2 regions of the Psychrobacillus sp. FSL K6-2365 genome follow, and region 2 is predicted to be linked to the other one. Evidence: predicted binding sites of a transcription regulator. Region 2 holds the regulator's gene; the other holds the start of a gene.
What was found. The regulator NrdR, encoded in region 2, represses ribonucleotide reductase genes. The targets are predictions, from matches to a motif close to AACACNATATATNGTGTT.
Positions count from the first base shown of each region.

Region 1 (6,938 bases), 300 kb from region 2:
TGAAACGTCTTTGTATATCCTATAGGATCCCATTTAATAAATTGGAAATAATCCAGAAATTTAAATAGAATGGTCGTGAAAATTGCTGCAACGAGACTAGTACTAATTGATAATCCTTTCATGTAAATCTCCTTTGTTTTTCCATAGTTTAAGCGAATGGACTAGTTATTAAACGTAGGAATAAAATAAAAGCACAAGTGATAAGGGCTTATCAGCTTGTGCTTTATCATTATAAAGAATTTATATGGCAGATCATATTGTGTATCCAACATTCAAGTACTAGAATGAATCAAATGAACCCTAAATTTGAGGTATTTATAAGAGAAAGACAGACAAGTAATCTCGATTAATTTTTTGAAAAAAGAGAAGATGATTGTGACGTTAATCACGATCATCCTCTCTTAAAATTGATTCTGTCCAAGGCTCTCCGAAAAAAGATAGAATCAGATTTCACTTTAAAGCGCTTAAGCTTTTGAACTTATCGGATTACAACCCACATTTTAGTTGGGCATTACAATTGGTGCATGTATTACATCCACCCATTTCTTCTACAGTACCTTTACGACAAACAGGGCATGTATTTCCAACCTCTGAACCAATTGTTACATTAGTTGAACGTAAATCTTGAATGGTATCTATTAAAACTACATGTCTTTTTTCTACTTTTTCTTCCTTTGGATGATCTTCTAATGTATTTTCCTCTGCTTTTAAGGTTAAAACTTGCGAGTCACGACTTCCATCGACATACACAGTACCACCCTTAGCTCCTCCGCGATATAAACGCTCGTAAACACCCTCTACCTGTTCAACTGTATAACCACGTGGCGCGTTGACCGTCTTAGAAATAGAACTATCAATCCAGCGCTGAATTATACATTGTACGTCTGCGTGTGCTTCTGGAGCAAGTTCCATAGCAGTAACGAACCAATTTGGAAGATTTTCTTCTTCTGCTGTTTCATTGCTCTCTAAATATTCTTGTACAATATCTGCTTTTACCTCGATGAATTTACCTAGACGTCCACTTCTGTAATAAGTGAATGAATAATAAGGCTCAAGTCCAGTAGAAACGCCTACCATTGTTCCAGTAGAACCAGTAGGTGCAACTGTTAATAAATGAGAATTTCGAATACCATTTTCTAAAATAGAGTTTCGAATGTCTTCTGGCATTGAACTCATAAATCCAGTTTCCGTAAATGCTTTACGTAAACGATTCGTTTCCTCTTCTGTTTCACCAGTTAGGAATGGGAAGCTTCCACGCTCTACAGCAAGTTCTGCTGATGTTTCATAAGCAGCAATCGCAATTGTTTTAAAGATTTCGTCCACTAAAACATTACCTTCATCAGAACCATATTCTTTTTCACAATAAATTAACAAATCGGCAAGACCCATCACACCTAAACCTACACGTCTTTCACCAAGTGCTTGTACTTTGTTTTCTTCTAAGAAATATGGAGTAGCATCAATTACGTTATCTTGCATGCGTACGCCCACACGGACTGTTTCTTTTAATGCTTCATAATCGACTGTTTTTGTGTCTTTATTTGCAAATTGTGCTAAATTCACAGCAGCCAAGTTACATACAGAATATGGAGCAAGCGGTTGTTCGCCACAAGGATTAGTTGCGACGACTTTTTGTCCGTATGCTGTTGCATTCGTTTTTTCATTAGCATTGTCAATGAAGAAAACACCTGGTTCAGCTGAATAAGTTGCACAAATGTTAATCAAATTCCATAGCTCTTTCGCTTTTACAGTGCGATAAGTACGAACTTCGTAGCCCATTCTTTCCCATTCACGAACATCACCAATTTTATGCCAATTTTCATTGTAGAATTTCATCTCTTCTGGAGAATAAGCTTCGGTTGCTGGGAAACGCAATTCAAAGTCGCCGTCTTCCTCTACAGCCTTCATAAAGTCATCCGTAAGCGTAACGGAGATGTTTGCACCAGTCAAAAACTCGGAATTATGAACAGAATAAGTTCCGCCATCACGTAATTTTGTTTCCGCATCACGAATTATCTCACTATTAAATCCACCTAAACCTGGAATTGCTTTATAATTTATAATTCCTTGATACATAGCTTCTTCCTGAATTGTTAGGGGTTTGAATTTAAGCTTGTCCTTCGCTAGTTGTTTAATCGTTTCATCATTCGTATTTTCAATCAAGAAACGCAGAATACGAGGATTTTGCATTTTCGAAATTATAAATTCTGCAATATCAGGATGCCAATCTGCTAGCATTATCATTTGTGCGCCTCTCCGTGATCCACCTTGTTCAACAAGATGAGTCAGTTTAGCAATATCATCTAACCATGAAACAGAACCAGATGATTTTCCGTTCACTCCGCGAGCTAAAGTATTTCTAGGTCTTAGAGTAGAACCATTTGTACCAACTCCACCACCACGGCTCATAATTTCCATTACTTGCTTACGGTGATCACTGATTCCTTCACGAGAATCTGCAACGAATGGCATTACATAGCAGTTGAAATAAGTTACATCTGTTCCTGTTCCTGCACCGTACAGTACTCGTCCGGCTGGGATAAATTTCAAAGAAACTAGTTGTTGATAGAATTTCTCAAACCATTCTCCACGTTTTTCTTCTGTTTCTTCTACAGATGCGAGTCCTGTTGCATTTCTTTTGGCAATTTGCTCGTAATAAACTTCAAGAGGTTTTTCAATGACACTTAAAGGACGAGTAATAATTCCAGACTCGATTTTAGCAGCATCGTCAATTGCACTTCGGTAATCTTCCTCTATTTGCACCTCAGCTGTTTTTGCTTGTTCGTTAATAGAGACGATATAGCCCAGTCCACGTGCTGGGAATTTAGGATCTTCTTTCACGGTTAGAACGACAAAATCGCCCTCTTTTAACGTTTTCTTTTCTGTATCCTTAAAAGAATAGCGATCAATCATGACAAGTCTCGACACACCTTTATGTGTAAGTGTCATATCTTGCGTAATAGGATGAACTTGTGGAAATAATTGAATATCTTTGTTTAGTGCTTCGACATTTAAAGTAAGTTTGGTTTCATTTTTGGCTGTCACCATTTACTCTTCCTCCTTTCTACAAATTGCGATTGACACAATATGTAGTGGTTTTAATAATAATACGACACAATATGTAGAAGGTAAAGCAAATTGATTAGGGATTTTAAATATAAGAACTAATTTCCTATATTTCATTTTTGCTATAAGACATTGTTACTTTTATTTTTTAAAATTCCATTCATCATTGTCATACCTTGTCGCTTCTAGTTCTTTTACGTAAGTTTGTTGTTCTTCTGTTAATGTATATTCAACCAATTCAATCTCCAAAGCATCAGCAAATCCTTTTTTAAAGGCAACTTTACATTCTTCAATCGTTATCGGTTTTGATATTATTTTGTTAATAGAGACAGCTTTTTGAGATAGGCCTTTCCTCACTCTATTTCTTACCTCGTCAGAAGTAAATTTAAACGTTTCAATTAACTTATCTTCATCGAGGTCAAGTAAAATCGCACCATGTTGTAGAATAACACCTTTTTGCCTTGTTTGAGCACTTCCAGCCACTTTTTTTCCTTCTACCACAAGTTCATACCAACTCGGTGCATCAAAACATACTGCGGATTTTGGTTTTTTTAAATTTTCTTTTTGTTCATCTGTATTTGGAATAGAAAAATAAGCGTTTAAACCAAGGTTTTGAAATCCTAATAGTAAACCTTCACTAATAACACGATAAGCTTCTGTTACAGTAGCAGGCATACTTGGGTAACTCTCTGTAACGATCACACTGTATGTAAGTTCGTGTTCGTGAAGCACCCCTCTTCCTCCAGTAGGTCTACGAACAAAACCTAGTCCTAATCTTTTCACTGCATCCATATCAATCTCTTTTTCTACGGTTTGAAAATAACCAATTGATAATGTAGCTGGATTCCATTCGTAAAATCTAATAACTGGCGGAATAAGCCCTTCACTATGCCAATCAAGTAATGCTTCATCCATCGCCATGTTATAAGATGGACTACAGGGTCCAGAATTTATGAAGTACCATTTTGCCTTTTCCACCTTAATCTCTCCCTTCACAACGAGTATCATTTTATCAAATAGATTGAATTGTATCTAGCACTTCTTTTATAATGAATAGGAAACATAGAAAGGGGAAAGACCGTGTTAGAATTATTGTATTTTGTCATTGCTATACTCGTTGTACTTTTAGTCTATGCTGGAATCTCGGCATACCGTTTAAAAAAAATTGTTACTAACCTCACGCAAGAGCAATTCATTGAAGGCTATCGTAAAGCCCAACTGATTGATGTTCGTGAACCGAAAGAATTTGATGGTGGACATATTTTGGGAGCAAGAAATATCCCTTCATCTCAATTCCGTCAACGATACAAAGAAATTCGACCAGACAAGCCAGTGTATTTGTATGATCAAAGTGGCGCAAGAAGTTCTCGTTCAGCGATGTTTTTAAAGAAAAAAGGATATACACAATTATTCCAACTCCAAGGTGGATTCAAAGCTTGGACAGGTAAAGTTAAATCTAAGTAATACATAAGGTTCTTCTAATTTAAGAGGAACCTTTTTTCTTTCATCCATATTATTTTGGAGGGTTTAGATGCAAAAACATATATTATTTTCCCATTCAGAAGATTTTAGAAAGACTCACCCACATTATGAAGATTTTGCGATAGTTTCTAGACGAATTATTGCTTTATTGAACGAACGGACGAATGAAAGTTGGCAATCTATCGATATTGGTGAATCCATCCTCCAACTAGATGGGAACTTGTTAGAAATGATGGAAAAAAACTTGCTAAAATATGAGGTGCTTTGCTCCATTTTCGAAGCAAAATCTCAGGGCAAAATTTCCAGCAAGTCTCAATTATCCTTCGAAAATAAACTAGAGGTTGTAGAGACATTTGAGAACAATTTGATTTTATTTCCACAATATAATGTTGCATTGACCTTAGCATTCAATTATTCTGGCGGAAATACATGGCCGGAATATCAACTTTATTCAACATCTGTTGAACAGGCGTTAAATTTTTTACAAGAAATTAACGAAAAGCTGAGACAATTGTTAATGCAGGCCGTTACATATCTTGTGGATACGGAAAATGGTGTCCAGCGTAGAAATTACGGAGAGCAAGCTGCAGTTAATAGGGAGGATGTCCTTCTAGCAGAAAGTATTAAACAGGATATTTTCCGCTCGATTGATGAGTTTTTTAAAAAAGATGGCTATTTTTTCAAGGATTACGGACTTCCGTACAAACGTGGAATTCTGCTATATGGGGCTCCAGGTAATGGAAAGACAACATTAGTAAAGTCGATAACAGGCTCTACTAAAGCACCTGTTGTCTATTGGCAGATTACAGAGTTCACTGGCAGTCATTCTATTCAAGAAGTATTTGGTATTGTTACGAGGCTAGCTCCAGCCATTCTAGTTATTGAGGATATAGACTCCATGCCTGAATATACTCGCTCGGTCTTTTTAAATACCCTAGACGGTGCGCAATCCAGAGAAGGACTATTTATCATAGGAACAACCAACTACCCTGAAAAAATAGATCCAGCACTTATTAATCGTGCCGGTCGATTTGATCGGGCATATGAAATTCCTTCTCCAACAGAAACGGTACGACAAAATTATTTACGAAGACTTGATATCAAAGAAATCTTCTCTGACGATCAAGTAAAAAAAATGGCAAAGCTCTCAAAAGGCCTTTCAATGTCTCAATTAAACGAATTATATATGTCCGTAGCTCTGAACTGGCACTATGATGGAAAATTAGACTTCGAGAAGCGAATTGAAGAATTAACGAAGCAAAATAACCGTACCAATAAGAACAAATGGGAAAATGATGAAAATTCAATCGGGTTTAACTATTAATGAACTGAGTGATATAATTTGCATGTTACTAAAGAATCGAAAAGATTTTACTATGTAATCGCTATTCTAATCTCCATAGTTTTTGGCCTAGCTAGTAGATATATCAGTGCTTTACCTATGATTATAATAAATCATGCTGGTGATACATTTTGGGCAATTATGGTGTATTTTCTATTTCGAATTATCTTTGTACACAAAAGTCTGCATTTGGCGATTTATTTAAGCTTTGTTTTTTGTTTTTGCATCGAATTAAGTCAGCTATATCAGGCAGACTGGATAAATACAATAAGAGGTTCTTTGCTCGGTTCTCTAATACTTGGCAAAGGATTCCTTCCTGAAGATTTGATACGATATTCTATTGGTATTGTATTAGCTTATTTGCTGGATAAATGGATTTCTACTAAGTGGTGTAACTATCATTAGAATTATATATGTTTTTACTTGTTATGAATGTCGTAAGCCCATCTTAAAGTCAAAATCTGCCTCTAACGTCTTCAGTAGGTTTTGATCAGACTTGTAGCTATATTACAAACGACAGATTAAAGAGAGATTATTCGTAGCTGACGTTACGAACAATCTCTCTTTTCTCGGTACCCATATGGGGATTAACTGTCCTTCGCCGTCCGAAGAAGGGAAGAAAGCACTCATCTGGAAAACTATTTTTTATTGCTCATTTGCTAAATAACGGTCTCTCAAAATATTGCAATGATGTAGCTCATGACCTAGAATTATCACAACCAGTGCCCTTGCAGTTACATTATAATTATTCGCAGTTCCACTTTTTTGCATACTCTCCGCATCTATACTCTTCACGAGATGAATAGTTGAACTACGAACAGCTTGGAGGTTTTGTAACAAATCATTTATCGATTGCTCATTGAATGACGCTGCTTTTACATATACCTCCTCATCAAAGCCTGGAAGTGATACTGCATCCCCTCTAACAACAGACAATAGTCTGTGAGCCATAATTCGTTCTGTATCTGCCATATGCCCTAACAATTCTTTAACGGTCCATTTCTCAGCCGCATAACGGAACATTCCCTGTTCCTCAGATAATTGGGAA
Region 1 is NZ_JBBOOO010000001.1:2,492,041-2,498,978, forward strand. Features, by position in the region: gene MKY29_RS12315 (hypothetical protein) at 1-122, opposite strand, end outside; gene MKY29_RS12320 (vitamin B12-dependent ribonucleotide reductase) at 487-3,048, opposite strand; gene MKY29_RS12325 (lipoate--protein ligase family protein) at 3,208-4,044, opposite strand; gene MKY29_RS12330 (rhodanese-like domain-containing protein) at 4,147-4,530, shown strand; gene MKY29_RS12335 (AAA family ATPase) at 4,598-5,872, shown strand; gene MKY29_RS12340 (ribosomal maturation YjgA family protein) at 5,891-6,295, shown strand; gene MKY29_RS12345 (DinB family protein) at 6,536-6,938, opposite strand, start outside.
Region 1: the regulator NrdR is predicted to act here: its motif matches at 3,080-3,097, upstream of MKY29_RS12320 (vitamin B12-dependent ribonucleotide reductase).

Region 2 (6,938 bases):
GTCAAAGCGTTCAGGTAACAAGAAGTCTAGCTGAACAGTCGATAAAGTTTCTTCTTTGCCAATCGCTGTTTTCACTTGAACATCCAATTTTGGTCCGTAAAATGCCGCTTCATCTTCCGCTTCAAAGTAATCTAAACCAAGCTCGTCCATCGCTTCTTTTAACATGCTTTGTGCCTTTTCCCACATTTCATCGTTATCAAAATATTTTTCTTTGTTTTGAGGATCACGATAAGAAAGACGGAAAGAATAGTCTTCTAAGTTAAAGTCTTTATAAACCGAAATGATTAATTCTACAACTTTTTGGAACTCGGATTTGATTTGGTCTGGACGTACAAATAAATGCGCATCATTTAAAGTCATTCCGCGAACACGTTGTAATCCTGATACTGCACCTGACATTTCATAACGATGCATTGTCCCTAACTCTGCAATACGTAACGGAAGGTTTCTATAAGAATGCATACCATTTTTGAACACCATCATATGATGTGGACAGTTCATTGGGCGTAGTACCAATGTTTCGTTGTCCATTTCCATTGGCGGGAACATAGAATCTTGATAGTGATCCCAGTGACCAGAAGTTTCATAAAGCTCTTTCGAACCTAATACTGGTGTATATACATGTTTGTAACCTAATTTAAGCTCTTTATCTACAATATAACGCTCAATAACACGACGGATTGTCGCTCCATTTGGTAACCAAAGCGGTAAACCTTGACCAACTTTTTGAGAAGTTGTAAATAAATCTAGCTCTTTCCCAATTTTACGGTGATCACGTTCTCTTGCTTCTTCTAACATATTTAAATGATGAGTAAGCTCTTCTTTTTTAAAGAATGCAGTACCGTAAATACGTTGAAGCATCTTGTTATCACTATTTCCACGCCAGTATGCACCAGCAATGCTTAATAGCTTGAACTCTTTAAGTTTCCCAGTAGATGGAACATGAACTCCACGACAAAGGTCAAAGAAATCTCCTTGCTCATAAATAGAAACTTGTTCACCTTCAGGGATTGCTTCTAATAATTCTACTTTGTATTCATCTTCTTTAAATTTATCAAAAGCAACTTGACGAGAAACATCGTGGCGAATGATTTCTATATTTTCATTAATTATTTTTTTCATTTCTTTTTCGATTAATGGTAAGTCTTCCGCAGTAATCGGCACTGGTGAGTCAATATCATAATAAAAACCATTTTCAATAACTGGTCCAATACCCAATTTAACATCTTTGAAAAGGCGTTTAACTGCTTGCGCAAGTAAATGTGCCGAACTATGGCGCAAGATTTCTAGAGCCTCGTCAGATTCCGGAGTAATAATTGCGATATCTCCATCCTCAGTGATTGGTGTTTTAAGGTCAATTAATACTCCACTTAGTTTTCCAGCAAGTGCTTTTTTACGTAAGCCAGGACTTATCGATTGGGCAATTTCTTCTGTAGTTGTAGATACAGGGAATTCCTTTACTGCTCCATCTGGAAATTTCAATTTAATAATTTCTGCCATTTTGAACACTCCTTTTATAATAAGAAAAACCGGGCAAAAAGACTCCCGGTCCTTTAAGAACCGAAACATATATATGCCGTTGATTTCCGCTCCGGGCGGACGCTTTCCGTGGGCACGGCTTCAATCTCCTCGTCACTCCGTTCCTGCGGGGCTTTCAGCTCGCGCTATACCCACTGGAGTCGCCGCCCTGCTCTCCAATCAACCATGTCCACTTGAAGTAAAAGAATAATTGAAGTCAATAGTACTTACTATTTCATAGTTTATTTGGAAATAAGTAATGTTGAAATGAACTCTAGTACAAAGAAATTTTACTGTCTACATCTATCATTGAATAACAGCATTTCTAATTCAACAGCGATCACAGATGATGTTTTCACTAAATAAAATTGGACCAATCTTATCATCTAAGCGATAGGCTTTGCCAAATCTTATAATGGAGTACTACACACTAGTTGATTGTAGTGAAATGTGGCGACTCCAGCGGGAATAGCGTTAGGCGAAGACCCCGCAGCACAGCGAGGAGGCTGAGGCAACGCCCGCGGAAAGCGTCCACATGTAACGGAAATCACAGGATTATTCATTCTAAAAATCTCAAGAACCCAGTGTTCACGGTACATTTTTATATACTTTCTTATTCTTTTAGAAAAGCACAAGCGCCTATTTTAGCCCCTACAAGCGCTGAAAGCCAAATTGAAAGCATTCTTTTCGCTTTCAACCAAGGGACTGAAGCGACCTCGAGGGACCGGGCGCTGGAGCTAGACATTTAAAAAACAATAAAAAAACCCCATCCCTAAAAAGGGACGAGGTTCAAGTCGTGGTTCCACCCTTCTTCTGTCTATCCAATAGAAATGAAATAGACGAAGCTTTGCATCGACTAACGGGCCGGTGACCGGTAATTGCTATATTAATTCACAATTACTGCTCGGAGGTGGTAAATCGATTGCCGATACTTAAGAAGCTTACAGCCATGGCTTCTCTCTCTTCAAAGTCGTACAAACTGATTGTTGTCCTCTTCATTGCATTTACTTATTCTTATGGAAATGATTATACGTCACTGAAAATCCATTTGCAAGTTGAAATTCATTTTTTTCGTGAAAGTTCTCTCTTATCCTTTAACTTTCCCTCCAGTTTTTCCCTTGTAGCGCAATTGGTGTCGTAAGAGCTCGAATTCGTTCCATGATTCGTCCAGCTTTTACAACTTCCTTTTCACCGCGCTGCGTAAAGGATAAATGATGCTGCAACTCATCATAGTTGAAGTTAGAGGACATGAAAGTCGGTAGCTGCTCTGACATTCTATAATGCAAAATTGTCCCTAAAATTTCGTCCCTGGTCCAGCTAGACATAATTTCTGCCCCAATATCGTCTAGCATCAAAACCGGAGCACGTTTAACGAATTCAATCTTCTCTGCTAATGACTGATCTTGAATTGCTTGTTTCATTTCCCTTAAAAATTCAGGTACATATACAACTACAGAATGAATATGTCTTGCCGCTAACTCATTTGCAAGAGCACCTAGCAAGTACGACTTCCCTACTCCAAACTTGCCATGGATATATAAGCCTTTTACTGGAAGTACTTTTGTACGTTCCCATTCGTTAAGAAAGTCTTTAGCTGCACGTACTGCAACAACTCTACTGCCATCCTCTAAATCTACTCCTGCAAGACTAGCTTCCATAACTTCTTTAGGCATATGAATACTGTCAATCATAGAAATAACTTTCTTACGCTCGTCTTCAATAATACCCCGTTTGCAGCGAATAAAATCATTATCTATCAAGTTTCGATCAAGGACTAGTTTAGGCTCATACCCTTTCATGTAATTGTGACATTGATCTAACGTTGGACAAGAGTCGCAATCATGTGATTGAGATATAAATTCATATAGCTTACTCAAACTACGATCGACTATCTCCTTATTGATGTCTGAGGCGTTTTCCTCAAGAAACTTCTGCACTCTAGGGTCTTCTAAGACTTCCTTTTTCATATCGTTTAGTCGAGTAGTAAATTCAGGCGATACAACTCTCTTGAGGGTTTCATTAATACGTTCCATTCTTGTCACCTACCTTTTCAACATGCCTAACTCTGCTAATAGTTTTTGACGTTCTTCATCGATATTTTGAATACCATTAGTAGTTTTACCTGATGATTTCTTCGTTTCTCCATCTTTTTTATAAAACCAATCAGGCACTTTTTCCTCGCGTGTCGGCTTTTTTGTATATGTTTTTTGTGGAGAGCCTTCATTTTTCCATTTTACATACTGTTCGTGTTCGTTCCTAGCAAGCTCCATCGCTTCTTTGGCTGTTTTGACATCTTTCCGCATCCAATGAGAAGCAATTTTCTCCGCATAATTTTTCGTGAGTTTCATGTCTGTACGCAATAATACATATTGTAACAAAACATTAACAACTCCGATCGGCATTTTGAAATGAGTTACAAAATGATTAGCTAACTGAACATCCGCGAGAATTGGCTCTTTTCCGTTTGCGATATCCTTTAATACTGACACCGGTGGCGTTGTTTCTAAATAATGGATTAACTCACCTTCCTTCGTTAGGGGTTGAGCGGATTCCAAAGATACCACTTGTTTTTCAATCTTCTCAATTACAGGCGCAACTTTGGAAACAGTAAGTTTGTAATAATCCGAACATGCTTTTTTTAATCTTGCTTCTGAAAGATGTAATTCATCATCTAACGCAAGAATAACTACTTTTTGCATTTCCACTGGACTTAATTTATATAAAAAGGCGAGTTTTGCAATTACTTCTCTCGCTTCTATTGTCATCGCTGATTTAGGTACTAATTGCTCAGAAAGTCCCTCTTGAAGTAATGAAAAATCAAATTGATCATAATAAAATGGAACAGCTGATTTCCTTTCCTTCGATACGAAAGTGTCATCGTAAGATAGAGAATTATCCATTTTGGAGGATGGTTTAAATACATCCATAAATGTTCTAGAAACGTCATTAAAGCCATCATTCCAATTGGAGTTTTGGATAAAACGATTACGTAAATGTTTGAAAGCATTTTCACCAACTTTATTTAGCAAAAACATGGAAAGTAATGGATCTTTTAAAAATGACTCTGCATCTAACGGTGCCGAAAGATCATAATGGAATATATTCCCTTCATCCATCGTTTTTTTCCATGTACGTAGAAGACCAATTGCCTCTAGAGCAAGACGAGCTTGAAAAACTTTACCTATAGGCATCCCGAGAACATTCATCAATTGGTAATGTGACCATCGCTCACTGCTTTTTTGTTCTCCTTCTGCCCAAAGTGTTAAATACAAACTAATACTTTCTGCTCCAACTAACGGCTGATAAAACAAAGTTAGCAATTGCCGATCATAATCAGATAAAGAATATGGTAAGCGAATCATATACAAATCTGCTGGCTGTAGCTCTTTATATAACATCGACAATTGTATCTACTCCCCTTTAGAATATATTAAAATATAGAACGCTGTTTCACAAAATAATACTTCAATTTATAATGAAGGATTTTTCTTTAAAATTTCCTTTAACTCATCGATAAATACATTTATATCTTTAAATTGGCGGTAGACGGAAGCAAAGCGGACATAAGCTACCTCATCTACTTCTGCAAGTTTGTCCATTACAATTTCACCGACGTCTTCTGATTTCACTTCTGCATTACCCATTCTTCGTAATTCTTTTTCAATAGAGAAAACAATATTTTCTAGTTGTTCTAATGCAACTGGTCTTTTTTCACATGCACGAATTAGCCCTCGTAACACTTTTTCACGACTAAACTCTTCTCTAGAACCATCTTTTTTTACAACGATTAATGGTGTCTCTTCTACTTTTTCAAACGTAGTAAAACGAAATCCACAATCTTCGCATTCTCTTCTTCTCCTGATTGCCTTATTGTCATCCACAGGACGAGAATCGACAACTTTTGTGCCATTGTATTGACAAGTTGGGCATCTCATATAGATCTCTCCTAATTCTTCACAGTAGTTTTATGTATCTATTATAACAATATTTTCGGGTAAAATCGAAAAAGCAGAGGAATCTCTTCCTCTGCTCACTCAGTCAGGTATAAATCTATTACGCTTGAACTGTCAATCGTGACGCAGGCTTTTTAACTGGTCCCATACCACGTGGCATTTCTAACGTTTCGCGTGTTCCAGCATTAAGAGCATCTGCTATATAGTTAGCTGCGATTGATGGATCTAAATCACCACATGTATACACATCAATGCTTGCATAACCGTGCTCTGGAAAGCTGTGAATCGTTAAATGCGATTCGGAAATAATAACGACTCCACTTACACCTTGTGGCGCAAATTTGTGAAATGCAACTTCTCTGACTTCTGCACCAGATTTTAGTGCAGCATCAACAAATGTTTGCTCGATAAATTGCATATCGTTAAGTTTGTCGAAATCGCACTCCCATAGTTCTGCAATAATGTGACGTCCCATTGTTTCCAATGTCCGTTTCCCCCTTTGATAAGTTTTATTTTTAACCTCAAAGTTGACTACCACGGGGGAAAGTTAGTCCAAAGAGGTCCTAACCCTTTAAGTAGTCGGTGTACAAGTAAAGTAACACGATTCTCATTATATGTTGTTTTATTGAAATATGCAAGAAATAATTAACCTCTTTCTAATCGCTAGAAAGAGGTTTGGATAATTATAGAGATAAAGCTACTTTTTTAGTAAGGTCAACCACTCTAGCAGAGTAACCCCACTCATTATCATACCAAGCAAGAACTTTTACTTTACGGTCACCAATAACCATAGTAGTTAAACCATCCACCGTTGTAGATAGAGTTGTAGTGTTAAAGTCGATGGATACTAGAGGTTCCATCGTAATACCTAATATACCTTGCATTGTACCTTCAGATGCTTTAAGGAAAGCCTCATTAACTTCTTCTGAAGTAACATCTTTTTGCAAATCCACCACTAAGTCTACTAAGGAGACATTTGGAGTTGGTACACGTAATGCCATACCATGAATCTTCCCTTGAAGCTCTGGCAATACAAGTGTAAGTGCTTTTGCAGCTCCTGTTGAGGTAGGAATGATTGATTGACCACAGGCACGTGCACGACGTAAATCCTTATGTGGATTATCTAGATTATTTTGATCGTTTGTATATGCATGAACAGTTGTCATTAACCCATTTTCAATACCAAATGTGTCATTCAATACCTTCACTACAGGTGCTAAGCAGTTTGTTGTACAGCTTGCATTCGAAATTATATGGTGAATCGATAAATCTAACTTATCATCGTTTACTCCCATAACTATAGTTGCATCTTCATTTTTTGCAGGAGCAGTTATTATCACTTTCTTTGCACCAGCTTCAATATGTGCTTTAGCTTTTTCACCATCATTAAATTTACCAGTGGATTCAATTACGATATCCACGTTTAGCTCTTTCCAAGGTAATTTTGCTGGATCACGATCATCCACA
Region 2 is NZ_JBBOOO010000001.1:2,789,552-2,796,489, forward strand. Features, by position in the region: gene thrS (threonine--tRNA ligase) at 1-1,500, opposite strand, end outside; T-box leader at 2,294-2,526, opposite strand; gene dnaI (primosomal protein DnaI) at 2,613-3,551, opposite strand; gene MKY29_RS13930 (replication initiation and membrane attachment family protein) at 3,561-4,916, opposite strand; gene nrdR (transcriptional regulator NrdR) at 4,989-5,453, opposite strand; gene speD (adenosylmethionine decarboxylase) at 5,572-5,955, opposite strand; gene MKY29_RS13945 (glyceraldehyde-3-phosphate dehydrogenase) at 6,155-6,938, opposite strand, start outside.